4 regions of the Streptomyces sp. CA-179760 genome follow, and region 2 is predicted to be linked to each of the others. Evidence: riboswitches for the same ligand, from Rfam matches in the RefSeq annotation. Region 2 holds a riboswitch; each other region holds the start of a gene.

Evidence for each region. Region 2 has a riboswitch for cyclic di-AMP ahead of ACQEV8_RS06675 (C40 family peptidase). Riboswitches for the same ligand answer to the same signal wherever they lie in the genome.
Region 1: another riboswitch for cyclic di-AMP. It lies ahead of ACQEV8_RS27270 (NlpC/P60 family protein); the one in region 2 lies ahead of ACQEV8_RS06675 (C40 family peptidase).
Region 3: another riboswitch for cyclic di-AMP. It lies ahead of ACQEV8_RS26115 (transglycosylase SLT domain-containing protein); the one in region 2 lies ahead of ACQEV8_RS06675 (C40 family peptidase).
Region 4: another riboswitch for cyclic di-AMP. It lies ahead of ACQEV8_RS17650 (transglycosylase family protein); the one in region 2 lies ahead of ACQEV8_RS06675 (C40 family peptidase).

The regions. Positions count from the first base shown of each region.
Region 1 is NZ_JBNJLZ010000001.1:5,963,029-5,970,093, forward strand. It holds gene ACQEV8_RS27250 (LuxR C-terminal-related transcriptional regulator) at 1-57, shown strand, start outside; gene ACQEV8_RS27255 (NlpC/P60 family protein) at 121-1,188, opposite strand; gene ACQEV8_RS27260 (hypothetical protein) at 1,622-1,975, shown strand; gene ACQEV8_RS27265 (hypothetical protein) at 1,953-2,981, opposite strand; gene ACQEV8_RS27270 (NlpC/P60 family protein) at 3,058-4,230, opposite strand; cyclic di-AMP (ydaO/yuaA leader) riboswitch at 4,239-4,397, opposite strand; partial or broken gene pcrA (DNA helicase PcrA) at 4,701-7,065, shown strand, end outside.
Region 2 is NZ_JBNJLZ010000001.1:1,529,283-1,536,347, reverse strand. It holds gene bioB (biotin synthase BioB) at 1-1,114, opposite strand, end outside; gene ACQEV8_RS06700 (8-amino-7-oxononanoate synthase) at 1,266-2,393, shown strand; gene ACQEV8_RS06695 (DUF397 domain-containing protein) at 2,490-2,720, opposite strand; gene ACQEV8_RS06690 (helix-turn-helix domain-containing protein) at 2,730-3,590, opposite strand; gene ACQEV8_RS06685 (ATP-binding protein) at 3,804-4,262, shown strand; gene ACQEV8_RS06680 (DUF6328 family protein) at 4,344-4,955, opposite strand; gene ACQEV8_RS06675 (C40 family peptidase) at 5,039-5,512, opposite strand; cyclic di-AMP (ydaO/yuaA leader) riboswitch at 5,516-5,650, opposite strand; gene ACQEV8_RS06670 (hypothetical protein) at 6,074-6,382, opposite strand; gene ACQEV8_RS06665 (ATP-dependent Clp protease proteolytic subunit) at 6,390-7,025, opposite strand.
Region 3 is NZ_JBNJLZ010000001.1:5,738,994-5,746,058, forward strand. It holds gene ACQEV8_RS26105 (GNAT family N-acetyltransferase) at 1-479, opposite strand, end outside; gene ACQEV8_RS26110 (HAD family hydrolase) at 666-1,514, shown strand; gene ACQEV8_RS26115 (transglycosylase SLT domain-containing protein) at 1,478-2,212, opposite strand; cyclic di-AMP (ydaO/yuaA leader) riboswitch at 2,216-2,386, opposite strand; gene ACQEV8_RS26120 (polyprenyl synthetase family protein) at 2,896-3,906, shown strand; gene ACQEV8_RS26125 (LolA family protein) at 4,151-5,419, shown strand; gene ACQEV8_RS26130 (ATP-binding cassette domain-containing protein) at 5,461-6,465, shown strand; gene ACQEV8_RS26135 (ABC transporter permease) at 6,452-7,065, shown strand, end outside.
Region 4 is NZ_JBNJLZ010000001.1:3,973,247-3,980,311, reverse strand. It holds gene ACQEV8_RS17655 (transglycosylase family protein) at 1-945, shown strand, start outside; cyclic di-AMP (ydaO/yuaA leader) riboswitch at 1,173-1,339, shown strand; gene ACQEV8_RS17650 (transglycosylase family protein) at 1,344-2,045, shown strand; gene eno (phosphopyruvate hydratase) at 2,377-3,657, shown strand; gene ACQEV8_RS17640 (FtsB family cell division protein) at 3,778-4,254, shown strand; gene ACQEV8_RS17635 (DUF501 domain-containing protein) at 4,308-4,847, shown strand; gene ACQEV8_RS17630 (exopolyphosphatase) at 4,844-5,785, shown strand; gene ACQEV8_RS17625 (NAD(P)/FAD-dependent oxidoreductase) at 6,206-7,065, shown strand, end outside.

The DNA of each region.
Region 1 (7,065 bases), 4.4 Mb from region 2:
CAGCTCTCCAATCGGCACGAGCTGACGCGGTGGGCCACGGCTCGACGGCTGGTGTGATGCGGCGGCCGGGCCGGTCTGCCCCGTCGGACCAGCCCGGCGGACCACCTGTCAGGCCACCCGTCAGACCACCCGTGTCGCCCCCGCGTACGGCATCTCGTCGAGCGGGGCGACCCGTACCGGGGCCGATGAGTTCGGTGCGTGGATCATCTGCCCGTTGCCCACGTAGATGCCGACGTGACTGACACCGGCGTAGTAGAAGACCAGGTCACCGGGGAGGAGTTCGGAGCGGGAGACGCGGCGGCCGGCGGCGATCTGGGAGTACGTCGTGCGGGGCAGCGAGACGCCCGCAGAGCGGTACGCGGCCTGGACGAGGCCTGAGCAGTCGAAGGCGTTCGGGCCGGTCGCGCCCCAGACGTAGGGGCTGCCGAGCTTCTGGTAGGCGTAGGAGACGGCGGCGGCAGCGCGGGCGTTGGGCGCCTGCGAGGCGGCGGAACCGGGGGCCGTCAGGGCGTCCCGGAGGCCCGGCGAAGAGCGTGAGGCGCGGTCCGTGCCCGGCCCTTCGCCCAGGCGGGCACGTTCCTGCGCGGTCAGCCGGGACAGCAACTGCCGTGCGGAGCCCAGCTTGCCGGTGATCGTCTTCTTGTGCCGCTTCAGCTCCGTCTGCCGCGACTTCAGGGACGTCAGCTCGATATGGGCGGCCCCGCGCAGCTGCTCGATCTCCCGGACCTGCTTGCGTACGCCCGCGACGGCGGACTTCTGCCGGTTGCCGGCCCGCTCCACGAACTCGGCGTTCTCGAGGTACCGGTCGGGGTCGTCGGACAGGGCGAGCCGCAGGGCGGGGTCGATGCCGCCGTCCCGGTACTGCGCGGCGGCGACCGAGCCAAGGGCGTCGCGGGCCGTGCTGAGCCGTTCCTCCTTGCGGGCCGCCTGGTCCTGGAGCTCCCTGAGCCGCTCTCCGGCGGCGTCGGCCTTCTCCCTCGCGCCGTTGTACTTCTCGGTGGCGACCTCCGCCTCCTGGTACAGCTTGTCCACCTTGGCCTTGACCTGGCCGGGGGTGAGCTGTGGTTCGGCGTGCCCGGTTCCGTCGAAACCCGTCGCGGTCGCCGCGCCGGCGAGCGCGATCGTGGCGGCCGTACGGGCCGTGTTGCCGCTCGCGGTGCGCTGTCGGGGCTTGCGGTGCGCTGCCACCTGGGGAGCCACGTCCTTTCCTGCGACCGCCAGGGGTGTGCGACGGCCGCCGTGGGGAGCGGACGGGCGGCCTGCGCGTCCGGCGACGGCCCGCACAGGGGAAGCGGGCCGCCGCCGGATCTTCTGGCGGTGGTGCCCGACTGCCGCCCCTGGCCCGGGCGGCGGTGGGGAGCCGGTCACCTGGAGGAGGACGCTAAACCTCGCCATGGCGGCCCCGTGGCCGGTGCGCGGAACTGTTCCGAGCTGTCCCGAGAGGACCGACGGTGACCGTATGCGACTGTGATCCCGTCTCGGCGCCGTCGCCTTAACTCAGCGTGATGACCGATGCGTTGATTTCCTGGGCGAGTGCCGATGATCGGGTGCTATGGGGCGCATATATGCATCGGTGGGCCGGTGTCGGGCGGATCGGACTCCCTGATTAGGCTCCGGCCTCATGGACGTTCTCATCCACCTCTTCGTCGGCCTCCACATCATCGGCATCGCCTCGCTCCTGGGCGGCTTTCTCACCCAGATGAAGGCGATGGGCGAGGGCACCGCCCGCTACACCCCGGCAATGCTGCACGGCGCGCTGACGATGCTGGTCACCGGCGTGATCCTGGTCGGCCTCAACCAGGCCGACGACCAGTCGGTGAACAACATCAAGATCGGCGTGAAGCTGGCCCTGCTGATCGTGATTCTCGGCCTGGTCTACGTGAAACGGGACGACGAGAAGGTGGACAAGGGCCTGTTCGGCCTGGTCGGGCTGCTGACCACGGCGAACATCTTCATCGCCGTGCTCTGGACCTGACCCGTCGGCCGGGCCGGGAACCGGACCCGGCACCGGACCACGCCGAGGTGGCCGTCCAGACGGCGGCCACGAGCCACGCGGCCACCGCGATCCACAACAGCGCCTCCCCGAACCCGTCGAGCCAGGAGACGTCGAGGGCGACGGCGACGGCCAGTGCCGCCGTCCCCGTCTTGGCCCAGGTGAACACGGTCGCCCAGCGGCGGACGTCATGGCGGGGCCGGGGCCACAGGAACTCGGCGGCGAGCAGGACGGCGTAGCAGACCAGCGCGAGCACGAGCAGCACGACGGTCACGGTGCGCAGGACGTCCCGGTCGTCCTCGTTCCACAGGTACAGACGCGCGCTGTCGGCGCTGATCAGCCGCGCCCCGGCGAGCGCCGAGAGGGCGAGCGCCCCGCCCGCGAGCCAGTGATCGCCGGTCCCCCTGGCCACCTGCCGCACATCGAAACGGATCAGGGCGAGGACGTACAGCACCAGTCCCAGCCAGAACAGCACCAGCGCCCCGTGCGCGAGCCAGGCCGCCGAGTCGGCTGCGGCCAGCGTGGCGCCGAGCACGGCGAGCCCCTGTGTGGCCATGCAGCGCGCGAATACCGTCCCGGGCCTGCGCCGCTCCCCGCCCTGCGGGACGAGGACGAGCGGCACCGGCCAGAGCACGACGGCGAGCACCAGCATCGTCACAGCCAGCGCCTGTGAGCTGGCCGCCGAGAAGGCGGTGCCCAGGACGGCTGTCGCCGCCACGGTGGTGAGGGCAGTCGTCGTCACGCTCTCGAGGACGCCCGGTCTGCGCGTATACGCCCGCCACCTGGTCCCGGCCCGCAGCAGCCGCCGGGTGAAGTCGGCGGCGAACAGCAGCCAGGCCGCGCAGGCGAGACCGAGGGTGATGCGTGAGAGGACCTCGTACCCCGTCAGATCCAGACCGACCGACAGGGTGCCGGTCGCCAGCACGGCGGCACTGGCCGCCGGAGCGCGCTGCGCCCACCAGGCGACAGAGGGGGAGGGGCCGGGCATGGGGCCGATGCTAGGAGGCCCCGCGCGCGTTACGGGCAGGCCACGCGCGCGGGGTCCCAAAAACCTGCGAGACCCGTCAGGCCGGCCGCACCACGCTGTGGATCGACGACTCGCCGTCGTAGTAGATCGACTCCTCGCGCACGTACGTGCCGGGCTTCGGAGCGTGGATCATCATGCCGTTGCCGATGTAGATGCCGACGTGGGTGACATCGTCGTAGAAGAAGACCAGGTCACCGGGCCGGGCGTCGGCCAGGGGGACCGTGGTGCCGGCGTTGACCTGGTCGTAGGTCGTGCGCGGCAGGGTCACCCCGGCGGCCTTCCATGCGGCCTGGGTGAGGCCGGAGCAGTCGTAGGAGCCGGGGCCGGTGGCGCCCCAGACGTAGGGCTTGCCGATCTGGGCGCGGGCGAAGGCGAGCGCCTTGTCGGCCTTGGTGGCGTACGAGGAGTCGGGCGCGGTGGACGACGAGGACGAACCCGACGAGGAGGAGCCGCTGTCCTGCTGCTGGGCGGCCTCCTGCTCCTGCTCCCGCTCCTTCTGCTGCTCGGCCTGCTGCCGGGCCAGCTCGGCGGCCTTGCGGGCGGCCTCCTCCTGCTTCTCCTTCTCGATCGCCGCGAGTCGCGCCTTCTCCTCGGCGGTCAGCTTCGACAGCAGCTCGCGCGCGTCGGCGAGCTTCCTCTGGACGGTCGCCTTGGCCGTCTTCAGGTCGCCCTGCGACTCGGTGAGCGTCTCGAGGCTCTCGGCGGCCTCCTGACGCTTCTCCATCGTCTCTGACTGCTGAGTGATGTAGTCGTCGACCGCGACCTTCTGACGGCCGGTCATCCGGTCCATCAGCTGGGTCTGGTCGAAGTAGTCCTGCGGGGTGTCCGCGAGCAGGAACGTCGCCGTGTCCGGGGCGGAGGCGCCGGTGCGGTACTGGGCGGCGGCGAAGGTGCCGAGCTCCTCCCGCGCCTCGTTCAGCTTCTCGGTGCGCTGGGCGACGTCGTCGAGGAGGGTGTCGACGCGCTTGCGCTGCTTGGCGGTCTTCTCCTTCGCCCCGTTGTACTTCTCGGTCGCGGACCCCGCCTGGCGGTAGAGGTCGTCGACCTTCTTCTCGACTTCTTCCAGGCTGGGCTTGTCGTCGGCCTCGGGGGCGGCGTTGGCCGACTGGGACAGCAGGGCCACGGAGGTGAGGGCCGCCGTTGCGAGGGCGGGGGTCCGTATACCTGCCACGCGCGAACCCGTAGGACGCGACTTGCGGTGCGACGCCAAGGGAGGCGACTCCTTCCATGCTCCGCCTACCGGGTTAGCTGTCGGGTTCGGGCGGGTGCTTCGGAAGGGTTGCCCTACGGCCTTCTCCGGAAAGGGAGTCGGGCCGATTCACCCCGGGGTCTCGGTTGGGTCCCCGGCTCTGGCTGCCGCTGCGGCACGCCGGACTCGGCGGAGGCCACGCGGCCCGGCGAGGTTCGCCGGTGCGGGTCGTGTGGCCTCCTCGCACGGTAGCCAACTCGTGTGGTCCTTGTGAAGGTTGATGGGTGATATGCCCGATACATTTCCGTGACCTTGCTCATGAACATCGCCGAGAGTGATTAATCGAGGGGGTTCGTCATTATTCAGGAGTAATTGTGAAGGGTGTAGCGGCCTGTGATCGCGTGGGCCTGGAGGGTGACAAGGGGGTTCTTTCGGCGATGTTCTCAGGGCGGCGGCGGGCTGTCAGTGGGGCGCCCTAGACTCGGAGAGCGATGAGCAGCCTCTTTGACGACAGCTTCCTGGCGGACCTCCAGGCCCAGCGGGGCCCCACGGACGAGCCCCCGCCGCCGCCCGAGGACGATCACGGACCGGAGTCGGTCCCGGACGATCTGTTCGGCGGGAAGTTCGATGTGCCGCCGGACCGCGACGCCTACTACCGGGGCGGCGCCGCGCGCCCGCCGGTGGACGCCGCCGCGCTCCTGGAGGGGCTGAACGACAACCAGCGCGCCGCCGTCACACACTCCGGCTCCCCGCTGCTCATCGTGGCCGGCGCCGGCTCCGGCAAGACCCGTGTGCTCACCCACCGCATCGCCCACCTGCTCGCCGAGCGGAGCGTCCACCCGGGCCAGATCCTCGCCATCACCTTCACCAACAAGGCCGCCGGTGAGATGAAGGAGCGCGTCGAGCAGCTCGTCGGCCCGCGCGCGAACGCCATGTGGGTGATGACGTTCCACAGCGCCTGCGTGCGCATCCTGCGCCGGGAGAGCAAGAGGCTCGGCTTCACATCGAGCTTCTCGATCTACGACGCCGCCGACTCCAAGCGTCTGATGGCCCTGGTCTGCCGCGACCTGGACCTCGACCCCAAGCGCTTCCCGCCGAAGTCCTTCAGCGCCAAGATCAGCAACCTGAAGAACGAGCTGATCGACGAGGAGGACTTCGCCGCCCAGGCCGCCGACGGCTTCGAGAAGACCCTCGCCCAGGCCTACGCGATGTACCAGTCGCGGCTGCGCGAGGCGAACGCCCTCGACTTCGACGACCTGATCATGACGACGGTCAACCTGCTGCGCGCCTTCCCGGACGTCGCCGAGCACTACCACCGCCGCTTCCGCCATGTGCTGGTGGACGAGTACCAGGACACCAACCACGCCCAGTACGCCCTCGTCCGGGAGCTCGTGGGCACCTCCGAGCACCCCGTCGACGTACCGCCCGGCGCGGACGACCTGCCGCCCGCCGAGCTGTGCGTGGTGGGTGACGCCGACCAGTCGATCTATGCCTTCCGCGGCGCGACGATCCGCAACATCCTCCAGTTCGAGGAGGACTACCCGGACGCGACGACGATCCTGCTGGAGCAGAACTACCGCTCCACACAGACGATCCTGAGCGCGGCCAACGCGGTCATCGAGCGCAACGAGTCCCGCCGCCCCAAGAACCTGTGGACCAACGCGGGCACGGGCGCGCAGATCACCGGCTATGTCGCCGACACCGAGCACGACGAGGCGCAGTTCGTCGCCGACGAGATAGACCGTCTCACCGACGCGGGCGAGGCGAAGGCGGGCGACGTCGCCGTCTTCTACCGCACCAACGCCCAGTCACGTGTCTTCGAAGAGATCTTCATCCGTGTCGGCCTGCCCTACAAGGTCGTCGGCGGCGTCCGCTTCTACGAGCGCAAGGAGGTCCGGGACGTCCTGGCCTATCTGCGTGTGCTGGCCAACCCGGAGGACTCGGTGCCGCTGCGCCGGATCCTCAACGTGCCCAAGCGGGGCATCGGCGACCGCGCCGAGGCGATGATCGACGCCCTCTCCCAGCGGGAGAAGATCAGCTTCCCGCAGGCGCTGAAGCGCGTCGACGAGGCGTACGGCATGGCCGCGCGCTCCACCAACGCCGTCAAGCGGTTCAACACGCTGATGGAGGACCTCCGTACGGTCGTCGAGTCCGGCGCCGGCCCCGCCACCGTGCTGGAGGCGATCCTGGACCGCACCGGGTACCTCGCCGAGCTCCAGGCCTCCACCGACCCCCAGGACGAGACCCGGATCGAGAACCTCCAGGAACTCGCCGCCGTCGCCATGGAGTTCGAGCAGGAGCGCGGCGAGGACGAGGGGGAACCCTGTCGGACTTCCTCGAGAAGGTCGCGCTGGTCGCCGACTCCGACCAGATCCCCGACGAAGAGGACGGCGACGGGGTCATCACCCTGATGACCCTGCACACCGCCAAGGGCCTGGAGTTCCCGGTCGTCTTCCTGACCGGCATGGAGGACGGCGTCTTCCCGCACATGCGCGCCCTCGGCCAGACCAAGGAACTGGAGGAGGAGCGGCGCCTGGCGTACGTGGGCATCACGCGCGCGCGGGAACGGCTCTATCTGACGCGCTCCACCCTGCGCAGCGCCTGGGGTCAGCCGTCGTACAACCCGCCCTCCCGGTTCCTGGAGGAGATCCCGCCGACCCACCTGGAGTGGAAGCGGACCGGTGCGACCGCACCGGCGTCCTCCGGGCCGGTCTCCGCCGTGGCGGCCTCGCTGTCGTCGTCCCGTTCGCGGTCGTCGGCGTCGGGCGCGTCCGGTTTCGCCACGCGCCGGACCGCCGAGAAGCCGGTCGTGTCACTGGCGGTCGGGGACCGGGTCACGCACGACCAGTTCGGGCT
Region 2 (7,065 bases):
GGGCCTCGGCGGCCGTACGGGCCTCCGAGACCTCCGGGGCGGCGTCGGCGGAACCACAGCCTCCACTGCCTTCGGAACCGCAGACCCCGCCGCCGTCGTGGCAGCCACCGCCGCGGTGCTCGGGCAGCGTCACCTGGTCGGTGCCCTCCACCTCGAAGCCGGCGTCCGCGATCATCTCCAGGTCGGCCTTGCCCGCCTGGCCCTCGGTGGTCAGGTAGTCGCCGAGGAAGATCGAGTTGGCCAGGTGCAGGGCGACCGGCTGCATCGAGCGCAGATGGACCTCCCGGCCGCCCGCGATACGCACCTCGACGTCCGGGCACACGAAACGCACCATCGCCAGGATCCTGAGGCAGCGCTGCGGGGTGAGGTTCCACTCCTTGGCCAGCGGGGTGCCCTCGACCGGGATCAGGAAGTTGACCGGAACCGAGTCCGGGTCCAGCTCGCGCAGCGAGTAGACGACGTCCACGAGGTCCTCGTCGCTCTCGCCCATGCCGGCGATCAGCCCGGAGCACGCCGACAGGCCCGCCGCGTGCGCCTTGCCGACCGTGTCCACCCGGTCGGCGTACGTGTGGGTGGTCGTGATCTCCCCGTACGTCGCCTCGGACGTGTTGAGGTTGTGGTTGTAGGCGTCGGCGCCGGCCTCGCGCAGCCGCTCGGCCTGACCGTCGGAGAGCAGCCCGAGACAGGCACACACCTCGACGCCCTCGTTGTTGTCCTTGATCGCCTTGATCGTGTCGGAGACCCGGTCCACGTCCCGGTCGGTCGGGCCGCGCCCGCTGGCCACCAGGCACACGCGCTTGGCGCCCCCGGCCACCCCGGCCGCCGCCGCGTCGGAGGCCTGGTCGGGTTTGAGCCAGGTGTACTTCAGGATCCCCGTCTTCGAACCGAGCCGCTGCGAACAGTAGGAGCAGTCCTCGGGACACAGGCCGGACTTCAGGTTGACGAGGTAGTTGAGTTTCACCCGTCGGCCGAACCAGTGCCGGCGCACCTTCCCGGCCGCGGCCACCACATCGAGCAGGTCGTCGTCGGATGTCGCGAGGACGGAAAGTGCCTCTTCGCGGGTCGGCAGCTCGCGCCGAAGCCCCTTGTCCACCAGCGTGTTCAGCAGGTCCATGAGAGCCGATCCTGTCCTACGGACCCGCTCCGGGCCAAGGAGAGTTCGTACAACAGAGTCGCTTCGAGGTGTGGGTATTGCCACATACTGACCTGCTGGTGGTCCCGCTAGTGTCTGTGCACTGCCTACAAAATCTCCCGGAGGACCACCCATGGCGTTCGGCTGGATCGACGAGCAGGCGCGAGTGCGCCGCCGCGCCGGACTCGTACGGACTCTGCGCCCCCGTCCGGCCGCCTCACCACTCCTCGATCTGGCGAGCAACGACTACCTGGGGCTGGCCCGCCACCCCGAGGTCACCGAGGGCGCGGCCCGTGCCGCGCGGGTCTGGGGCGGCGGTTCGACCGGCTCCCGGCTCGTCACGGGCAGCACCGAACTGCACGCGGAATTGGAACGGGAACTGGCCGAATTCTGCGGTGCCGAGGCGGCCCTCGTCTTCTCCTCCGGCTACGCGGCCAACCTCGCGGCGGTCACCGCGCTGGCCCCGCACGGCTCTCTGATCGTCTCCGACGCGGGCAACCACGCCTCGCTCATCGACGGCTGCCGGCTGGCCCGCGGCACCACCCAGGTGGTGGCGCACGCCGAGCCGGACGCCGTGCGCAAGGCACTCTCGGCACACGAGGGCGCGGCGATCACGGTGTCCGACACGGTCTTCTCGGTCGACGGCGACGCGGCCCCGCTCGCGGCGCTCGCCGCGGCCTGCCGGGAGCACGAGGCCGGACTGGTGGTCGACGACGCCCACGGCCTGGGCGTCCTCGGCGACGGCGGCCGAGGAGCCCCGTACGCGGCGGGGCTCGCGGGCGCCGACGACGTCGTCGTCACGGTCACACTGTCCAAGTCGCTCGGCAGCCAGGGCGGAGCCGTCCTCGGCCCCGCCCGGGTGATCGACCACCTGGTCAACGCGGCACGGACGTTCATCTTCGACACGGGCCTCGCCCCCTCGGCGGCGGGCGCGGCCCTGGCGGCCCTGCGGCTGCTGCGCCGCGAACCGGAACGGGCGGCACGGGCCCGCGCGGTGGCGGGCGAACTGCACGCACGCCTGACCGCCGCGGGTCTGGCAGCGGTACGTCCGGACGCCGCGGTGGTCTCGGTGCGTGCGCCCTCCCCCGAGGACGCCGTGCGCTGGGCGGCCGAATGCCGCGCGGCGGGCCTGGCCGTGGGCTGCTTCCGTCCTCCTTCCGTGCCCGACGGCATCTCACGACTCAGGCTGACCGCCCGCGCGGACCTGACCGGGGAACAGATCGAACGCGCTGTACGGCTGATCGGCGAGACGCGGCCATGAGTCGGCGTGACACGGCCGGGCGTCGCACGATGACGGTCTGAACGGGGCCGGACTGAAGGATGTCGGACTGAACGGCGAGGGACCGATCACAAACGGTCACATGCGGTCGACCGCAGCCGTGAACTCCGCCCAGCTCCTCGACGAGAAGAGCAGCGCGGGCCCGGCCGGGTCCTTGGAATCGCGCACGGCGAGCAGTCCGGCCCAGGGCGGGGTGTCCGGACGCGCGGTCTCGACGCAGTTGTTCGCGCCGGTGCTGTAGCTGCTGCGCAACCACCGCACACCGTGCAGTTCGGTGCTTGAGGGGACATGACGAGGCAGTGCACGCATGGTGCCTCCTTACGCGCCGGCGGCTGTCCCGGCGATGTAATCCAACGAGTCCTCGGGCGAAAGGGCGTGGATCTGAAGGGCGTTGAAGGCCTCCGTGTAGGCCTGGAGGTCTTCTTTCCGTTCGAGGTAGAGGCTACTCGTCAAGTGGTCGAGAACAACCACGTTCAGATCAGAAGTGCTCGAAAATGAGAAAACAACGAAAGGGCCGGTGACCCCGATGTGCGCCCCGGCGGCGAACGGCAGCACCTGGAGCCGCACTTGGGGCAGGCGCGCGGCCTCGACCAGCCGTTCCAGCTGCCGGGCCATGACCCCGGGCCCGCCCACCTCCCGCCGCAGCACGGCCTCGTCCAGGACGGCGCTCAGTTCCAGCGGCGGATCCGCGCGCAGCACGTCCTGCCGGGCCAGTCGCACCTCGACCAGCGTGTCGAGCCGGTCCTCCGGCAGTCCCTCCACGGCGGCCTTCGTCACCGCACGCGCGTACTCGGGCGTCTGGAGCAGTCCCGGGACGACGGTGGTCTCCAGCGTGCGCATCGCCGTGGCCTGGGACTCCAGGCTGATGAAGTCCCGGTAGGTCGGCGGCAGCACCCCGCGGTAGGCGTGCCACCAGTGGTGCCGGCCACTCCCGTCGTCCGACCCCGCCAACACCAGCAGCAGCTCGCGAAGTTGGGAGTCCGCAACACCGTAGGCGTCGAGGAGTAACCGCACATCGGCCGGTTTCACCCCGCTCGTGCCCGTCTCGATCCGGCTGACCTTGGACTGGTGCCAGCCCACCAGCCGGGCCGCCTCACCGCTGGTGAGACCCGCCGAGGTGCGCAGCGCGCGCAGTTCGGCGCCCAGTTTCCGGCGGCGCACCGCGGGACCGTGCTGCATGGGCTTCTCCTTACTCCTTCCGAGCCACCCCAATACGGTCTCGCGTCGTAGAGTTCACCGCTTTGGGCGACAGATATATGCATATCTTGGTGGATCGCCGCCCTTCGCGGGTGTTCTGGTGGCACTCTGGCGGCGAAGCACCAGTCCGGGACCGTACTCGAACCGTCCGCTCCGTGTCGGGTTGCGGTCCCGCGGGAAAGGGGCGACGTCGCCATGGCAGACCATTTGGAATCATCCGTCACTCTGCCGAGCGATCCCGCCTCGGTCTCCGCGGCGCGGGTCTACGTGGTGGACACGCTGGCGGAGTGGGGCCTGCCGGCGGACACGGAAGTGTCCGACACCGTCCGGCTCATCATCTCCGAGCTCGCCACCAACGCCGTCCAGCACACCTTCGGGCAGTCGCCCACCTTCACGGTGGACGTCGTGCTCGACCGCGACGAACGGCTGCACATCGGTGTCACGGACAGCCACCCGCGGTTCCCCAGACGGCTCCCCGCCGCCGTCCAGCAGGACAACGGCCGCGGCCTGGTCATCATCCGCTGGCTGACCGCCGAATGCGGCGGCAGGCTCAGGATCCGCCCCACCCGCGAGGGCGGCAAGACCATCTCGGTCGAACTACCGTGGACCGTCCCGGCCCAGCCCATGACGGCGGCGGGACAGCAGGAGCCGTAGTCTCAGCGCTGCGCGCCGGCCCCGAGCGCGCACACTCACCGGCGTGGCGGCGTCCGCGCCGCACCCTCCCCGCAAAGCCTGTCACCTGCGCCGCAGCGGAACCTCCCGGCGCGACGCTCCTTCCCGACGCGGTGCGGGAATCCTGAGGGTGTCCTGGGACGCCGCCTCCTCGACAGCCGGCTCCGGTTCCTCGCAGCCGCCGTTCACCGCCCCCCGCAGCCCCGCCCGCCGCACCAGCCGGGGGAGCACGCCCCACAGTCCGACGCAGACCAGGAAGGTCGCCGCCCCCGCGGCGATCCCGCCGGCCCGGCCGGTCGTCACGTCCACCACCAGCAGCACGGAACCACTGAAAGCGAACACCAGCACGATCAGGCCGGTCGTGGCCAGTCGCGAGGAGACCTGCACGATGCGGGGTTTCGCGCCCTGCTGGAAGAGCGAGCGGTGCAGCGCGGCCGGCGCGGTGAAGAGCGCCGCCGCCAGGACCGCCAGGAGCAGCGTGCTGACGTAGGTGAAGCGCTGGACCGAGTCGAGGGACGGGAAACGCGAGGTGAAGGCCAGCGACAGAAGGAAGGCGAACAGGATCTGTACGCCCGTCTGGGTGACCCGCAGTTCCTGGAGCAGCTCGACGAAGTTGCGGTCGGCGCGCTGCAGTGGTGTCTCGCCGCGTGCGGTGCAGGGACTGTGCTCGGCCATGACGCGACGGGTAACCACTTCAGCGCGTGTCACGCTCCCGGCGTGCGGCGGCGCGGCTCAGACGCCGCCGCACGCCGGGCGGATCACTTCACGCGCCCGTACCAGACGCTCTTGGTCCAGATCTTCTGCAGCCGCACCACGTCCCCGCTCTTGGGGGAGTGCCAGAGCTTGTTCTTACCCGCGTAGATACCGACGTGGTACACGTTCCGGCCCGAGTGGAAGAACACCAGGTCTCCCGCCTTGCGGTTCCCCGCGGAGATGTGGCGGGTCTTGTTGTACTGCTGGGCGGCCGTGCGCGGCAGCTTCTTGCCCGCCTTCTTGAACGAGTACAGCGTGAGGCCCGAGCAGTCGAACCGGTGCGGGCCGGTGGCGCCGTACTTGTAGGGCGATCCCTTCTTCGAGGCCGCTATCTGGAGTGCCTTGGTCGCCGGCGTGGCCGCCGCTGCCTCGGAGGAGAAGCCGGGGGCCACGATCGAGCCGCCCACGGCGGCGATGGTGAGGGCCGAGGCCGTACCGGCCCGGACCATGAGCGACGGGACACGATTGAGCGCAGTCATGCGCAACCCTTCGTCAGCCGCCTGTGAAGGATGACCTGTCGGATTCGGGCTGGCGAAGTTGCCCGGCCGCTGACGCGGCTTCACCCCAAGGGCTGCTCGGCTCCGGTCATGGCGTGACCGTCCCGGCGACCCGTCGTGCTTGGGTCCTCCACTCCTGCCGATCCACTCCTGTCGACCGGTCATCCAGGCGGCGGCAGGACTCGGCGTCCGCCCGGATCGCCCCGCCGCTGTGGCGGGGGCTTGTCGTCAGTCAGGGATCTTGACTGATGGTTGTCATGAAATCCCAACGGAACCGGGGATTTGTGTTGTTACTCACCACTCACCCGTTCGGGTGGACACGTCTGTGTTCGACCGGGTGTCTACCCCGCCGCAAAGCCCCGGACCAGCGATGGAATGTCCCATTCCGACTCTCCGCCCCGCGCGCCGCGCAACCGTGACGGTCCAAAAATTGGTGTCCCGTCTACTCCGAACAGCGGTACGTCGTTTGGCTCGTTTCGACTCAGTCCCGGACGCCGCGTCGACAGGGGGAGCGTCCGGGCCGACGGATCCGCCGGCTCCGCGTCAGCCGACGGACTCCGGGGGCAGGGTGACACGGGCGGTGCGGCGCTCGCCGTCCAGCACCCGCAGCGCCCGGGCCAGCGTCTCGGCGTGCAGTTCCGTCTCGCCGCGCTGGTGCATCAAGGCCAGCGCGTCACGCAGCGCGGTCGCCTTGCCGACCAGGGCCTGGGCGGCGCGCAGCCCGCGGTAGGTGTCGCCGTGCAGCGCCGGATTGATCCGGCCGAGCAGGTCCACGACCTCGAGGTAACGGTCGATCAACTCGGCCTCCGCGCACGTCAGCGCGGGCAGCGGAGGCAGTTCGGGCGGCAGCACCGGCGGCTCACTCTCCGGTCGGCGCGGCCATGGTGGCCTTGCGGTTGGGCACGATCCGGTCCACCAGGCCGTACTCCACCGCCTCCCGGGCGGTAAGGATCTTGTCCCGCTCGATGTCCTCGCTCACCTGCTCCCGGGTGCGGCCGGTGTGCCGCGCGAGCATCTCCTCCATGCGGGTCCGGATCCGCGTCAGCTCGTCGGCCTGGATCGCCAGATCGCTGGCCTGTCCCTGGACGGGCTCGGGCAGGGCGGGCTGATGGATCACCAGGCGGGCGTCCGGCAGCATGGATCGCTTGCCGGGCGTGCCCGCCGCCAGCAGCACCGTGGCGGCCGCCCCGGCCTGGCCCAGGCAGACCGTCTCCACGTCACACGTGACGTAGCGCATCGTGTCGTAGAGGGCCGTCATCGCGTGGAACGCGCCGCCGGGGGAGTTGATGTAGAGCTGGATGTCGCGGTCCGGGGCCTGGTGCTCGAGGTACATGAACTGGGCCATCACGTCGTTCGCCGAGATCTCGTCCACCGGAGCTCCGAGGAAGACGATCCGCTCCTCCAGCAGCTTCGAGTACGGGTCCATGGTCCGTTGCCCGGAACTCGTGCGTTCGGTGAACTCGGGCAGTACGTGACGGGCGGACGGTCGGGTCATGGCGAACCCCTCCTCGCGGCAGAGCTGTCTCCGGCGACAA
Region 3 (7,065 bases), 4.2 Mb from region 2:
TCCTTGGCCAGGGTGGTCTTCAGGAACTTCGGCGACTGGGCGCGCAGCACCGACTCGTAGGTGTCGTAGCCCTTCTCCACGTCGATGACGTAGGTGGCGTGCTCCTCGGCCGCGTACCGGACGAACAGCCGCTGCTCGGCCTCCAGGTTGTCGAAGGCGAAGCTCGACATCGAGCAGGCCCTCAGGAGCCGGCCCGTGTCCAGGTCCAGCCCCGGCAGGAGGATCGCCCCCTGCGCGTCCGAGACACCGAGCCCGATCGCCCGGCCCTGCCCCAACGGCCCTCGCTCGTACGGCAGGAAACCGGCCGGCTCCCGCCCTTCGTACACCACCGCGACCCGTGCCCGCGGCCTCACCAGACCGACGGCTTCGGTGAACTCCGGTTCCATGAAGGGGTTGCGTGGTGCCTCGGAGGCAGCGCGCAGTGCGCGCCAGCGCTCCCTTTCCCCTTCGCCGAGCTCCCCGGGCCCAGCCACGCGAATGCGCCCACTGCTCAACCTGACCCCCCGATCAAGTCCCCCCTGGACACTTGGAAGGTACCGCCCGAGACGGCCTCGACGGTAGGTAGCGGACCATGTTGTTGCCAACCGGTGCAGAGGCCTTCAACCGGGCAATCGGTGTCCACTGTGCGATGAAACGAAGGGGCGCGCTGTCCGTATTCTCAGATCATGGCCGCACCCATCGCATATTCACTCATCGCCACCGACCTGGACGGAACGCTGCTGCGCGGCGACGACACCCTCTCCGACCGGTCGCTCGCCGCACTCGCGCGGGTGGCGGACACCGGTGCTCAGCACCTCGTGGTGACGGGCCGGCCGGCGCCGCGTGTGCGACCGCTCCTCGACGACCTCCGCTGCACGGGGCTCGCGGTGTGCGGGCAGGGCGCGCAGGTGTACGACGCCGGCGCGGACCGGCTGCTGTGGTCCATCACCCTGGACCGGGAACTGGCGGAGACCGCGCTCGGCAAGATCGAGGCCGAGGTGGGGCAGGTGTACGCGGCGGTCGACCAGGACGGGGTCGACGGGCTCACGCTCATCGAGCCGGGCTATCTCATGCCGCACCCGACCCTGCCGGCCGTACGGGTCGAGCGGCGCGACGACCTGTGGGGCGAGCCGATCAGCAAGGTGCTGCTGCGCCATCCCTGCCTGACGGACGACGAGCTGGCGGCGACGGCCCGTTCGGTGGTCGGCTCACTGGCGACGGTGACGATGTCGGGGCCCGGCACGGTCGAGCTCCAGCCGTGCGGCGTCACCAAGGCGACAGGCCTGGCGCTGGCCGCCGAGCACCTGGGGCTGAGGCCGGCGGACACCATCGCCTTCGGTGACATGCCCAACGACATCCCGATGTTCGACTGGGCCGCCCACGGCGTCGCGATGGCGAACGCCCATCCCGAACTCAAGGCCGTGGCCGACGAGATCACCCTGTCGAACGAGGACGACGGCATCGCCGTCGTCCTCGAGCGACTCCTGGGCGGGACGGCTCAGTACGGGCCGTTGACGTTGTCGATCGAGCCGTAGCGGTCGGCCGCGTAGTTGCAGGCCGCGGTGATGTTGGCGACCGGGTCGTACGGGTCCCACGACGTGCCGTCCACGTGGTAGGCCTGGAAGGTCGGGTCGATGGTCTGGAGCAGGCCCTTGGACGGGGTGCCCGCGACGGCGTTCGAGTCCCAGTTGTTGATCGCCTGCGGGTTGCCGGACGACTCGCGCATGACGTTGCGGTAGATGCCGTCGTACGACCCCGGAATGCCCTTCTGGGCCATGACGTCCAGCGCCTCGCGGATCCACCCGTCGAGGTTGTTCGCGTAGGTCTTCGCGGAGGCCTGGGTGGCCTTGGCGACGCCGCCGGCCGGCTTGGCCGGGGCGGACGACTTGGTCGCCTTCTTCGGGGCGGCGGCCGCCTTGGTCGTCGACACCTTCAGCTTCAGGCCCGGGTGGATCAGCTTCGGGTTGTCGCCGATGGCGGAGCGGTTGTCCTTGTAGAGCTTCTTCCAGCCGCCCGAGACGTCGTACTTGTCCGCGATGCGGTAGAGCGAGTCGCCCTTGGTCACGGTGTACGTGAGGGACTTGGCGGGCTTGACCGCCTGGGGCTCTACGGCGCTCGCGTGGGTCGCGCCGAGGAGCGGGAGGGTGAGTGCCGCTCCGCCGGTGCCGGCGATGGCGATACCTCGGGTGAGCGGGTTGGTTCTGGGGCGACGGTGCTTGCCTCGTCCGGCCATGGCGAAATTCCTCTCCGGCGCCTGCGAGGTGAGCTGTCGGGTTCGGGCCGGGAGGTGCCCGGCCGCGTACGGCGGTGTACTGCCGTGCGCGGCTTCACCCCGAGCCGTGCCGCTGTGCGGACCGGCGACTTACCTGGGTCCCCCGCTCCTGCCCTGCGTGAGTGAGTCGGTTCGTGTGGGGGTCCGGGCGGCGGCAGGATTCGGCGTCCGCCGGACTGGCCGGGAACGTATGCGAGAGCACATGTCGGGAACAAGCGCCGGAGTCACATATCGCGCGGTTGACCTTGGTCGGGGGTGTTTGGTCCGCTTGATCCTTTGCGAGAGCCAAGACTCAACTGGCGTTCGGCTGAAGGCGGTACGGGTCAATGTCGGGGTGGGGCGGTAAAGGGGTTAACGTGACTCAACTCACTGATCACAAGCCCGTGGGGCAATTGCCGTCAAAGGTAATTTGCTCAATCGTCATGGCAAATCGTGAATATCTCACTATCAGCTGGTAAGTCGACAAATGTCTGGTCTTATGGCCCGATCGAAAACATAACGGTCGTGATCAGATACCACCCGGCCTGTAACCATGGGCGCTGGCGGTGATCGAAACGTGACCGGATACGCTGACTCGAGTGATGGCAGCGACCTATCGACAATCCGCGTAATCACCGGCAGACACAGCAGACAGGAGACCCCTCGTGACCGACGTCGGGCCATTCGGGCTGAGCGTGCGGGACCAGGCTCTGGAAGCCGATGTCCAGGCCGGGTTGGCGGCTGTCGAGGAAGGCTTGTTCGAGGCCACCAAGAGCGAGGTGCCCTTCATCACGGAGGCCGCCCAGCACCTGGTACGGGCCGGTGGCAAGCGGTTCCGTCCGCTGCTCGTGATGCTCTCCGCCCAGTTCGGTGACCGGTACGCGCCCGGGATCGTGCCGTCGGCCGTCGTCGTGGAGCTGACCCACCTCGCCACGCTGTACCACGACGACGTGATGGACGAGGCGACCGTGCGCCGCGGGGTGGCGAGCGCGAACGCCCGCTGGGACAACTCCGTCGCGGTCCTCACCGGCGACTTCCTCTTCGCCCGCGCCTCGCACACCCTGGCCGACCTCGGCCCGGAGGCCGTGCGGGTGCAGGCCGAGGCGTTCGAACGGCTGGTGACCGGGCAGATCCTGGAGACGGCCGGACCGCAGGACGGCCGCGACCCCGTCGAGCACTACCTGGACGTGCTGGGCGGCAAGACCGGTTCGCTGGTGGCGGTGTCGTGCCGGTTCGGCGCCATGATGTCCGGCGCCGACGAGACGACCGTGGACGTCCTCACCCAGTACGGCGAGCGGCTCGGCGTCGCCTTCCAGCTCGCGGACGACGTCCTGGACATCGCCTCCGACTCCCACGAGTCCGGCAAGACGCCCGGCACCGATCTGCGCGAGGGCATCCCCACCATGCCGGTGCTGCGGCTGCGTGAGCGGGCGGCACGGCTCGGCCTCGCGGACGACATCGCCCTGTGCGAGCTGCTGGACTCCGACCTCACCGACGACGAACGGCACGCCGAGGCCCTGCGCCTGCTGCGCGCCCACCCGGCGCTGGAACAGGCCCGGAAGGACACCGTCCGCTACGCCCAGGACGCCCGATCGGCGCTGGCCCCCCTGCCCGAGTGCGCCGCGAAGACGGCCCTCGTGGAGCTGTGCGACGCGGTGGTGCACCGGGCGGGCTAGCCCCGAAGCGGCGCCCGAAGTGGCCCCCGTCCCCTACGGGTCGGGGGAGGAGCCACTCCTCCGTGTCATACCCCAGCAGTACGTGGAGTTGAGTCCGGGGTCTGACGTATTTCCCTGGCCGATTTGGTCAGATGGACACCACGGAAAAACACCACTCCTCACCTGTTCGGGTGAGAATGGCGGCTCAGGGACGAGTGCGTGGACGACACGGACAGCCGCCGCCGACCACGGAGGTAGGGCACACATGGCACCGTATGGATCCGACGACAGCACGACCGCCGGGGAGGTCGACGAGCAGCGTTCCGGACGGCGCAAGGCCGCGCGGTACGTCGTACCGGTCACGGTGATGGGGGTGGCGGCCGCGACGATCGGGCTGGTCCCCGCGCTCGCCGACTCCGGTGACCCCGACCTCCCGAAGATCACCGCACAGCAGCTCATCGAGAAGATCGCGAAGTCGGACGTCCAGCAGCTGTCCGGCACCGTGAAGATCAGCACGGACCTCGGGCTGCCGGACCTCGGCGGTCTCGAGAGCAGCCTGATGTCCGGGGCCGCGAGCCAGGGCGAGGGCGGCTCCTCGGCTGACCCGACGGCCAAGCTCACCGAACTGGCCTCCGGTACGCACACCCTGCGCGTCGCGGCCGACGGCCCGGACAAGCAGAAGCTGTCGCTGCTGGAGAACGCCGCCGAGTACAGCATCATCCACAACGGCAAGGACGTCTGGGCCTACGACAGCAAGTCGAACGAGGTCCACCACGGCACGGCCTCCGAGAGCGGCAAGGCGAACGGCAAGGACCAGCAGCCGCCGGCCACGCCGAAGGACTTCGCCGAGGAGGCCCTCAAGGCCGCCGACGACACGACCTCCGTGACCGTGGACGGCACCGCCCAGGTCGCCGGCCGGGACGCCTACAAGCTGCTCATCAAGCCGAAGCAGTCCGGTTCGACGGTCGGTGCGATCACCGTGGCCGTGGACGCGAAGACGGGCACACCGCTGAAGTTCACGCTGACCCCGGCGAGCGGTGGCTCCGCCGTCGTCGACGCCGGCTTCACCCAGGTCAGCTTCGCCAAGCCGGCCGCGTCGACCTTCGACTTCACCCCGCCGAAGGGAGCCAAGGTCACGGAGGAGAAGGCGCACGAGAAGGGCTCCGAGAAGGGCATCGAGAAGGGCTTCGGCAAGGGCTTCGACAAGGGGGAGGCCCCTCGGCACGCCCCGAAGTCCCTCCCGAAGTCCGAGGAGGACCTCGGCAAGGGCCTCGACGGCATGAAGACCATCGGCGAGGGCTGGAACTCCATAGCCACCTTCGACACCGGCGGCGAGGGCGTGCCCTCCGGCGAGGCCGGCGGCGACCTCGGCGGCTTCATGAGCTCGCTCGGCGACAAGGTCACCGGCAAGTTCGGCTCGGGCACGGTCTTCTCGACCCGTCTGGTCAACGCCCTGATCACGGACGACGGCAAGGTCTACGTCGGCCTGGTCACCAAGGACGCACTGGTGAAGGCGGCCGACGCCGGCAAGTAGGTCCCCTGCCACCACGGGACGCAGAGAGAACGAGGAAGCCGATGGGCGAACCGTCCGCCACGGAGCCCGAGCGGGCGCCGGAGCCGAGCGGCACGGATGCGGATGCGGAGACCGGGGAACCGGTCATCGCCACCCGCGCGCTCACCAAGCGCTACCGCGGCGGACAGCTCGCCGTCGACGGTCTCGACCTGACCGTCCCGGCGGGCAGCGTCTTCGGCTTCCTCGGCCCCAACGGCTCCGGCAAGACCACCACCATCCGCATGCTGATGGGCCTCATCGAGGCAACCTCCGGCACGGCGCGGGTCCTCGGCCGGCCCATGCCCCGGGCCACCCGCGCCGTACTGCCGCACGTCGGCGCCCTCATCGAGGGCCCGGCCCTCTACGGCTTCCTCTCCGGCCGCGACAACCTCATCCGGTACGACTCGGCCGACCCGGCCGCCGATCCGCGCACCCGGCGGGCCCGGGTCGGCGCCGCCCTGGACCGGGTGGGTCTGACGGCCGCCGGGAGCAAGAAGGCCAAGGCGTACTCACTGGGCATGAAACAGCGCCTGGGCCTGGCGGCCGCCCTGCTCCAGCCGCGCCGGCTGCTCGTGCTCGACGAGCCGACCAACGGCCTCGACCCGCAGGGCATGCGCGAGATCCGCACCCTGATACGGGAGCTGGCCTCGGACGGCACGACCGTCTTCCTCTCCTCCCACCTGCTCGACGAGATCGAGCAGGTCTGCACGCACGCGGCCGTGATGGCCCAGGGCCGTCTGATCACGCAGGGTCCGGTGGCGGAGCTGTCCGCCGGGGCACGTGGCCGGCTCGTGGTGACCACGCCGGACCCGGCGGAGGCGGCCCGCGTGCTGAAGGAGCAGGGCGTCGGCGACGTCGTCGTCATCGACGACAGGGTGACCGGCGAACCGCCGGACCGCGACCTCGCCGACGTGAACGCCGCGCTGGTGACGGCCGGGGTGCGAGTACGGGGCTTCACGGTGGAACGGGCCTCGCTGGAGGACGCGTTCGTGGCGCTGACAGGGGAGGGGTTCGATGTCGCAGGCTGACACCGCGGGGGCCGTACGCCCGGTGAGCCCGCTGTGGACCTTCGGGCTGCTGCGCAGCGAACTCACCACGACCTTCCGGCGCTGGCGCACCCTCGCGCTGCTGGCCGTACTGGCGGGCGTGCCCGTGCTGGTGGGCATCGCCGTCAAGATGGAGACGGGCGACGGTTCGTCGCCCGGAGGCGGCGGGGGCGGAGGGCCGGCCTTCATCTCGCAGATCACCAACAACGGCCTGTTCCTCGTCTTCACCGCCCTGGCCGCCACCCTTCCGTTCTTCCTGCCGATGGCGATCGGGGTCGTCGCGGGGGACGCGATCGCCGGCGAGTCCAACGCGGGCACCCTCCGCTATCTGCTGGTCGCCCCGGCGGGCCGAAGCCGCCTGCTGCTCACCAAGTACGCGACCGTCGTCATCTTCTGCCTGGTGGCCACCCTCGTGGTCGCCGTCTCGGCGCTGACGGTCGGCGCGCTGCTGTTCCCGCTGGGCGACCTGACGACCATCTCCGGTACGCGGATCAGCTTCGCCGAGGGCCTGGGCCGAGCCATGCTGATCGCCCTCGCCGTCGCCGCGTCACTGATCGGCGTGGCGGCGCTGGGCCTGTTCGT
Region 4 (7,065 bases), 2.4 Mb from region 2:
CACCGTCGCCCCCGCCAGGCTCCGGCTCTCCTCGTCGCGGCCGGAGTGACCGGCTCCGCCATCGCGATCCCGCTCCTCGGAGCCACCGGCGCCAGCGCGGCCGACGGCACGACCTGGGACCGGGTCGCGGACTGCGAGACCGGTGGCGCCTGGAGCCAGAACAGCGGCAACGGATACTTCGGCGGCCTGCAGTTGTCGCAGGAGGACTGGGAGAACCACGGCGGTCTCGATTACGCCCCGAGCGCCGACCTGGCCAGCCGTTCCCAGCAGATAGCCGTGGCCGAGAGAATCCTCGCCGACCAGGGGGCCGGCGCCTGGCGCACCTGCGGGCTGCTCTCCGGTCTGGAGCAGGACAAGAAGTCGTCCGACTCGGACGGCTCATCCGAGTCATCTGATTCGTCGGATTCATCCGGATTGCTCGACTCTCTCGGGTCGTCCCCTTCGCCGTCCGACTCGCCCTCTTCTGATGAGTCGTCGACCTCGAAGGGCGAATCTTCCAAGTCCGACAATTCGCCCGACTCTGAGGAGTCCACCTCGCGGGGTCAGGAGCCCGACAGCTCCCCGTCGGCGACGCCCGGGAGCGGCGAGTCCGGCAACTCGCGGCAGGGTGACGACTCTTCGACGTCCACCGGGACCGACACCGGCTCCGGCCGTCACCGCGGTCCCAGTGCCGACGAGACCCACACGTCCGAGGACGGCCGTACGGACGAGTCGGGCCGTCACGCCTCGCGAGACGACCGCAGCGACGAGGGCTCCGGCGACTCGTCCGAGGGTGCCTACATCGTGGGCATCGGCGACAGCCTCTGGTCCATCGCCGACTCCCTTGACATCAGCGGCGGATGGCACGAGCTCTACGACGAGAACGAGAAGGCCGTCGGAACCGACCCGAACCTCATCCGCCCCGGTCAGAAGCTCGCGGTCGAGGGCGAAGCGGACGAGAAGTAGCGGTTCGGGCAGTGCGGAAACGGGGGTGGAAGTCGCCCCGAAACCGCGCGAGTTCGCATCATGTTTCGCGGCGAATGTCCCGTTTGATGCCCGTGAGAGATAGATCTCAGAAGCCCTGATCGTCTTTGAAATTCGGCGGATCGCGTGGCTACGGTCGGGACCGCTCGTCACCACGAGCCCCGGCGCCGCAACGCCGAATCCTGCCAGCGGCCGTACGGGAACAGTCGTCGCGTCAAGCGCCGTAGGCAGGAGCGGGGGACCCAAGGTAGGTGCCCGACCGGCCGGTTGTGCCGGAAGGGCTTGGGGTGAAGCCGTGTCCCGGGAGGGGCGCGGCCGGGCAACTCAACCGGCCCGAACCCGACAGCTCACCTCGCAGGCGTCGGTGAGGGGATCCTTCCATGCTGTTTTCCAGCAAGGGCAAGCACCGCCGTCCGTCCAAGGCCAGCCGTGCCATCGCCGTCGCCGGTGTCACCGGCGCCGCTGTCGCCGCCCCGCTGATGGCGGCCGGTGGCGCGTCCGCCGCCACCGCCTCCGAGTGGGACACCGTCGCTCAGTGCGAGGCCGGCGGCAACTGGTCGATCAACACCGGCAACGGCTACTACGGCGGTCTGCAGTTCTCCGCCTCCACCTGGTCCGGCTACGGCGGCACCAAGTACGCCGCCACCGCCGACCAGGCCACCAAGGCTCAGCAGATCGAGATCGGCGAGAAGGTCCTCGCGGGTCAGGGCAAGGGTGCCTGGCCGGTCTGCGGCAAGGGCCTGTCGAACGCCTCCGGCGGTGGCTCCTCCGCTTCCTCCTCGAACGACTCCGGCAGCTCCTCGCAGCAGAGCCAGCAGAGCACCGAGTCCCGCGAGACCCAGCAGCAGCCGGCCTCCCGCTCCGACGAGCGCCCGGCCGCCAAGAAGACCGTCACCACCCCGACCGGCAAGAAGGTCAAGAAGGGCGACGGCGAGTACAAGGTCGTCAAGGGTGACACCCTCAGCTCGATCGCGTCGGACAAGAAGGTCGAGGGCGGCTGGGAGAAGCTGTTCCAGCTGAACAAGGAGATCGTCGAGGACGCCAACCTCATCTACCCGGGCCAGCAGCTGCACCTGAAGTAAGCAGCGGCCCTCCGCCCCCCCCTCAAGGGGGGGGCGGCCCCCGTCCCCACGGGCTCCCCGCCCCGGTGCGTGTTCCCCCGTACGCGCCGGGGCGGGGTCATGTCTGCCGGGCGTCACTGCCGGTCTCTTCCGCGGCTCTTTTCCGCGGCTCTTTTCCGTGACCGTCTTTGTTCCGTTCGGAAACAATTTACTCTCGGTTCTGTCCATGGGGTGGGCGACCCGGTGGCCGATCGGCCCGAGCCGGTTAGGCTCATGTCGCGAGCCACCACGGCCCGCACCTCGCCGGGTCCACGCGACCCGGGTACCCGCGTCACATAAGAAGGAGATGCTCGTGCCGTCCATCGACGTCGTCGTAGCCCGGGAAATCCTGGACTCCCGAGGCAACCCCACGGTCGAGGTCGAGGTCGGCCTCGACGACGGCAGCACCGGTCGTGCCGCCGTTCCGTCCGGCGCCTCCACGGGCGCATTCGAGGCCGTCGAGCTGCGTGACGGTGACTCGAACCGCTACCTCGGCAAGGGTGTGGAGAAGGCCGTCCTCGCGGTCATCGAGCAGATCGGCCCGGAGCTCGTCGGCTACGACGCCACCGAGCAGCGCCTGATCGACCAGGCCATGTTCGACCTGGACGCCACCGACAACAAGGGCTCCCTCGGCGCCAACGCCATCCTCGGCGTCTCCCTCGCCGTCGCTCACGCCGCCTCCGAGGCCAGCGACCTGCCGCTGTTCCGCTACCTGGGCGGCCCGAACGCGCACCTGCTGCCGGTGCCGATGATGAACATCCTGAACGGCGGCTCGCACGCCGACTCCAACGTGGACATCCAGGAGTTCATGATCGCCCCGATCGGCGCGGAGTCCTTCTCCGAGGCCCTGCGCTGGGGCGCCGAGGTCTACCACACGCTGAAGAAGGTCCTGAAGAGCAAGGGCCTGGCCACCGGCCTCGGCGACGAGGGCGGCTTCGCCCCGAACCTCGGCTCCAACCGCGAGGCCCTCGACCTCATCCTCGAGGCGATCAAGGAGGCCGGCTACACCCCCGGCGAGCAGATCGCCCTCGCGCTCGACGTGGCCGCGTCCGAGTTCTACAAGGACGGCGCCTACACCTTCGAGGGCAAGACGCGCTCCGCCGCCGAGATGACCGAGTACTACGCCGAGCTCGTCGACGCGTACCCGCTCGTCTCCATCGAGGACCCGCTGTTCGAGGACGACTGGGACGGCTGGAAGACCATCACCGAGAAGCTCGGCGACAAGGTCCAGCTCGTCGGCGACGACCTGTTCGTCACCAACCCCGAGCGCCTCGCCCGCGGCATCGACGAGAACGCCGCCAACGCCCTGCTGGTCAAGGTCAACCAGATCGGCTCGCTGACCGAGACCCTGGACGCCGTCGAGCTGGCCCAGCGCAACGGCTTCAAGTGCATGATGTCCCACCGCTCCGGCGAGACCGAGGACGTCACCATCGCCGACCTGGCCGTCGCCACCAACTGCGGCCAGATCAAGACCGGCGCCCCGGCCCGCTCCGAGCGCGTCGCCAAGTACAACCAGCTGCTGCGCATCGAGGAGATCCTCGACGACGCCGCGGTCTACGCCGGCCGCAGCGCCTTCCCGCGCTTCAAGGGCTGACCCGGGCTGACCCGTTAAGGGTCAAGCCTTAGCCAGTCGTACGTACGTCCCCGTACTCGGTCCCGTACCGTGTCCGGGGACGTACGCGCGTATGACGGTGCAGCGGGAGAGCGGGGAGACATGGCCGTGAAGGACCGGGACCGTTTCTCCACCGCGACCAGGATCCGGTTGCTCGGCGAGCAGACCGCGGCCCGGGTCTACCGTTCCCAGACCCGGCGCCAGGCCCGCCGCTCCCGGCTGACCGGCCGGGCCGCGCTGCTCGCCCTGGTGATGTGCACGCTGATCGTGGCGCTCGCCTACCCGATGCGGGAGTACGTCTCCCAGGGCGCCGAGATCGACGACCTCCAGCGCGAACAGCAGCAGGCCCGCGAGCGGGTCGAACGGCTGCGCGACCAGAAGGCGCGCTGGCAGGACGACGCGTACGCGGAGCAGCAGATCCGGCAGCGGTTGCACTACGTCATGCCGGGGGAGACGGGATTCATCGTCGTCGACCCGCACGCGGCACGGCAGTCGCACGCCGTGCTCGGGACGGCCGACCGCCCCTGGTACGCCAACGTGTGGGACGGCGTCGACAAGTCCGACGCCTCCGACCGGTGAGCCCGGACGCCAGCCAGATATCTGACTCAAAGAAAGACAGCCTGAAGACAGTCATGGAAACGCCCCCGCCGATCACCCCGCGCACCGAGCCCACCGACGCGGACGTCGAGGCCTTCAAGCAGCAGCTCGGTCGGCCCCCGCGCGGTCTGCGCGCGATCGCGCACCGGTGCCCGTGCGGGCAGCCCGACGTCGTCGAGACGGCACCTCGGCTGCCGGACGGCACGCCGTTCCCCACGCTGTACTACCTGACGTGCCCGCGCGCCGCCTCGGCCATCGGCACGCTGGAGGCGAACGGCGTGATGAAGGAGATGACCGAGCGGCTGGCCTCGGACCCCGAACTGGCGGCGGCGTACCGGGCGGCGCACGAGGACTACATCCGGCGGCGCGACGAGATCGAGGAGCTGAGGAACTTCCCCAGCGCGGGCGGCATGCCCGACCGGGTGAAATGCCTGCACGTGCTCGTGGGCCACTCGCTGGCCGCGGGGCCCGGGGTGAACCCGCTCGGCGACGAGGCGATCGAGATGCTGCCGGAGTGGTGGCGCAAGGGCCCGTGCGTGACGAGCGCGACGACCGCCGAGGAGGACGCCCAGTGACCCGTGTCGCCGCCGTGGACTGCGGTACGAACTCCATCCGGCTCCTGGTCGCCGACGCCGCCCCGGCCACCGGTGAGCTGGTCGACCTGGACCGCAGGATGACCATCGTGCGGCTCGGGCAGGGCGTCGACCGCACCGGCCGGCTCGCACCCGAGGCGCTGCAGCGGACCTTCGCGGCGTGCCGGGAGTACGCCGCGATCATCAAGGAGCACGGGGCGGAGCGGCTGCGGTTCGTGGCGACCTCCGCCTCCCGGGACGCCGAGAACCGCGACGAGTTCGTGCGCGGCGTGCTGGACATCCTGGGCGTCGAGCCCGAGGTGATCTCCGGGGACCAGGAGGCCGAGTTCTCCTTCACCGGCGCCACCAAGGAACTCGCCGGGGGAGACCACCTCCCCAAGCCCTACCTCGTCGTGGACATCGGCGGCGGCTCGACCGAGTTCGTCGTCGGCGAGGACCGGGTGCGCGCGGCCCGCTCGGTGGACATCGGCTGCGTCCGCATGACCGAGCGTCACCTGGTCCGGGACGGCGTGGTGAGCGACCCGCCGTCAAAGGAGCAGATCGCGGCGATGCGGGCGGACATCGAGGCCGCCCTCGACCTCGCCGAGGAGACGGTCCCGCTGCGCGAGGCCCGCACGCTGGTGGGCCTCGCCGGCTCAGTGACGACCGTGTCGGCGATCGCCCAGGAGCTGCCCGAGTACGACTCGGCCGCCATCCACCACTCCCGTGTCTCCCACGAGAGGGTCCGCGAGATCACCGAGTGGCTGCTGCGCTCCACCCACGCCGAGCGCGCGGCCGTGCCCTCCATGCACCCGGGCCGGGTCGACGTGATCGCGGCGGGGGCCCTCGTACTGCTGTCGATCATGGAGCGGACCGGCGCCGAGGAGGTCGTCGTGAGCGAGCACGACATCCTCGACGGCATCGCGTGGTCGGTCGCGTAGGCCGCTTCTGAGCAGGCATGGATCACGTTTGAGCGCGTCCGGGGGGCTCCGGTGAACCCCCCGGCGACAGCTCCCCGGAAAAGTTCGTGAAGTTCTTCACAAGGAATTCGGCCCGCGAGAGCGACAAGAGGGCTTCCGTTGACCCATCCGGGGCCCCAAGGTCTCTTTGAACATGTTCAGAAGCATGGTATGGAGGTGTCGGGGAAGGAGCTCGGAGCGGCACCCCGGTGTGGCCTCACGGAGGCCCTTTCCGCCCAGAGGGGCAGCTCACGCGGCATTGACAACGGCCCGGGGTGCACAAAGGATCCCGGTTGTCACCATGACATGGATCACGCGGGTCGCGGAGGATAACACACACCCTGCCCGAGCTTGTGAAGGGGCGCACGAGCTACCCCCTGGGGCGGGTGGATACTCGATGGCATGAGCACCACGGAGCGTCCCAGGATCCTCGTAGTAGGCGGTGGGTACGTAGGCCTGTACGCAGCTCGGCGTATCCAGAAGAAGATGCGCTACGGCGAGGCGACCGTCACGGTCGTCGACCCCCGGTCGTACATGACCTACCAGCCCTTCCTCCCCGAAGCCGCCGCCGGCAACATCTCCCCGCGCCACGTCGTCGTCCCGTTGCGACGCGTGCTGCCCAAGGCGGAGGTCCTCACCGGCCGGGTCACCACCATCGACCAGGACCGCAAGGTCGCCACGGTCTCCCCGCTGGTCGGCGAGGCCTACGAGCTGCCCTTCGACTACCTGGTGATCGCGCTCGGCGCGGTCTCCCGCACCTTCCCGATCCCCGGCCTCGCAGAGCAGGGCATCGGCATGAAGGGCGTCGAGGAGGCCATCGGCCTGCGCAACCACGTCCTCGAGCAGCTCGACAAGGCCGACTCCACCACCGACGAGGAGATCCGCCGCAAGGCGCTCACCTTCGTCTTCGTGGGCGGCGGATTCGCCGGTGCGGAGACCATCGGCGAGGTCGAGGACATGGCCCGCGACGCCGCGAAGTACTACAAGAACGTGTCCCGCGAGGACATGCGCTTCATCCTGGTCGACGCCGCCGACAAGATCCTCCCCGAGGTCGGTCCCAAGCTCGGCAAGTACGGCAAGGAGCACCTCGAGGGCCGCGGTGTCGAGGTCTACCTGTCCACCTCCATGGACTCCTGCGTCGACGGCCACGTGGTGCTGAAGAACGGCCTCGAGGTCGACTCCAGCACCATCGTCTGGACCGCCGGCGTCAAGCCCAACCCGGCCCTGTCCCGCTACGGCCTGCCCCTCGGCCCGCGTGGTCA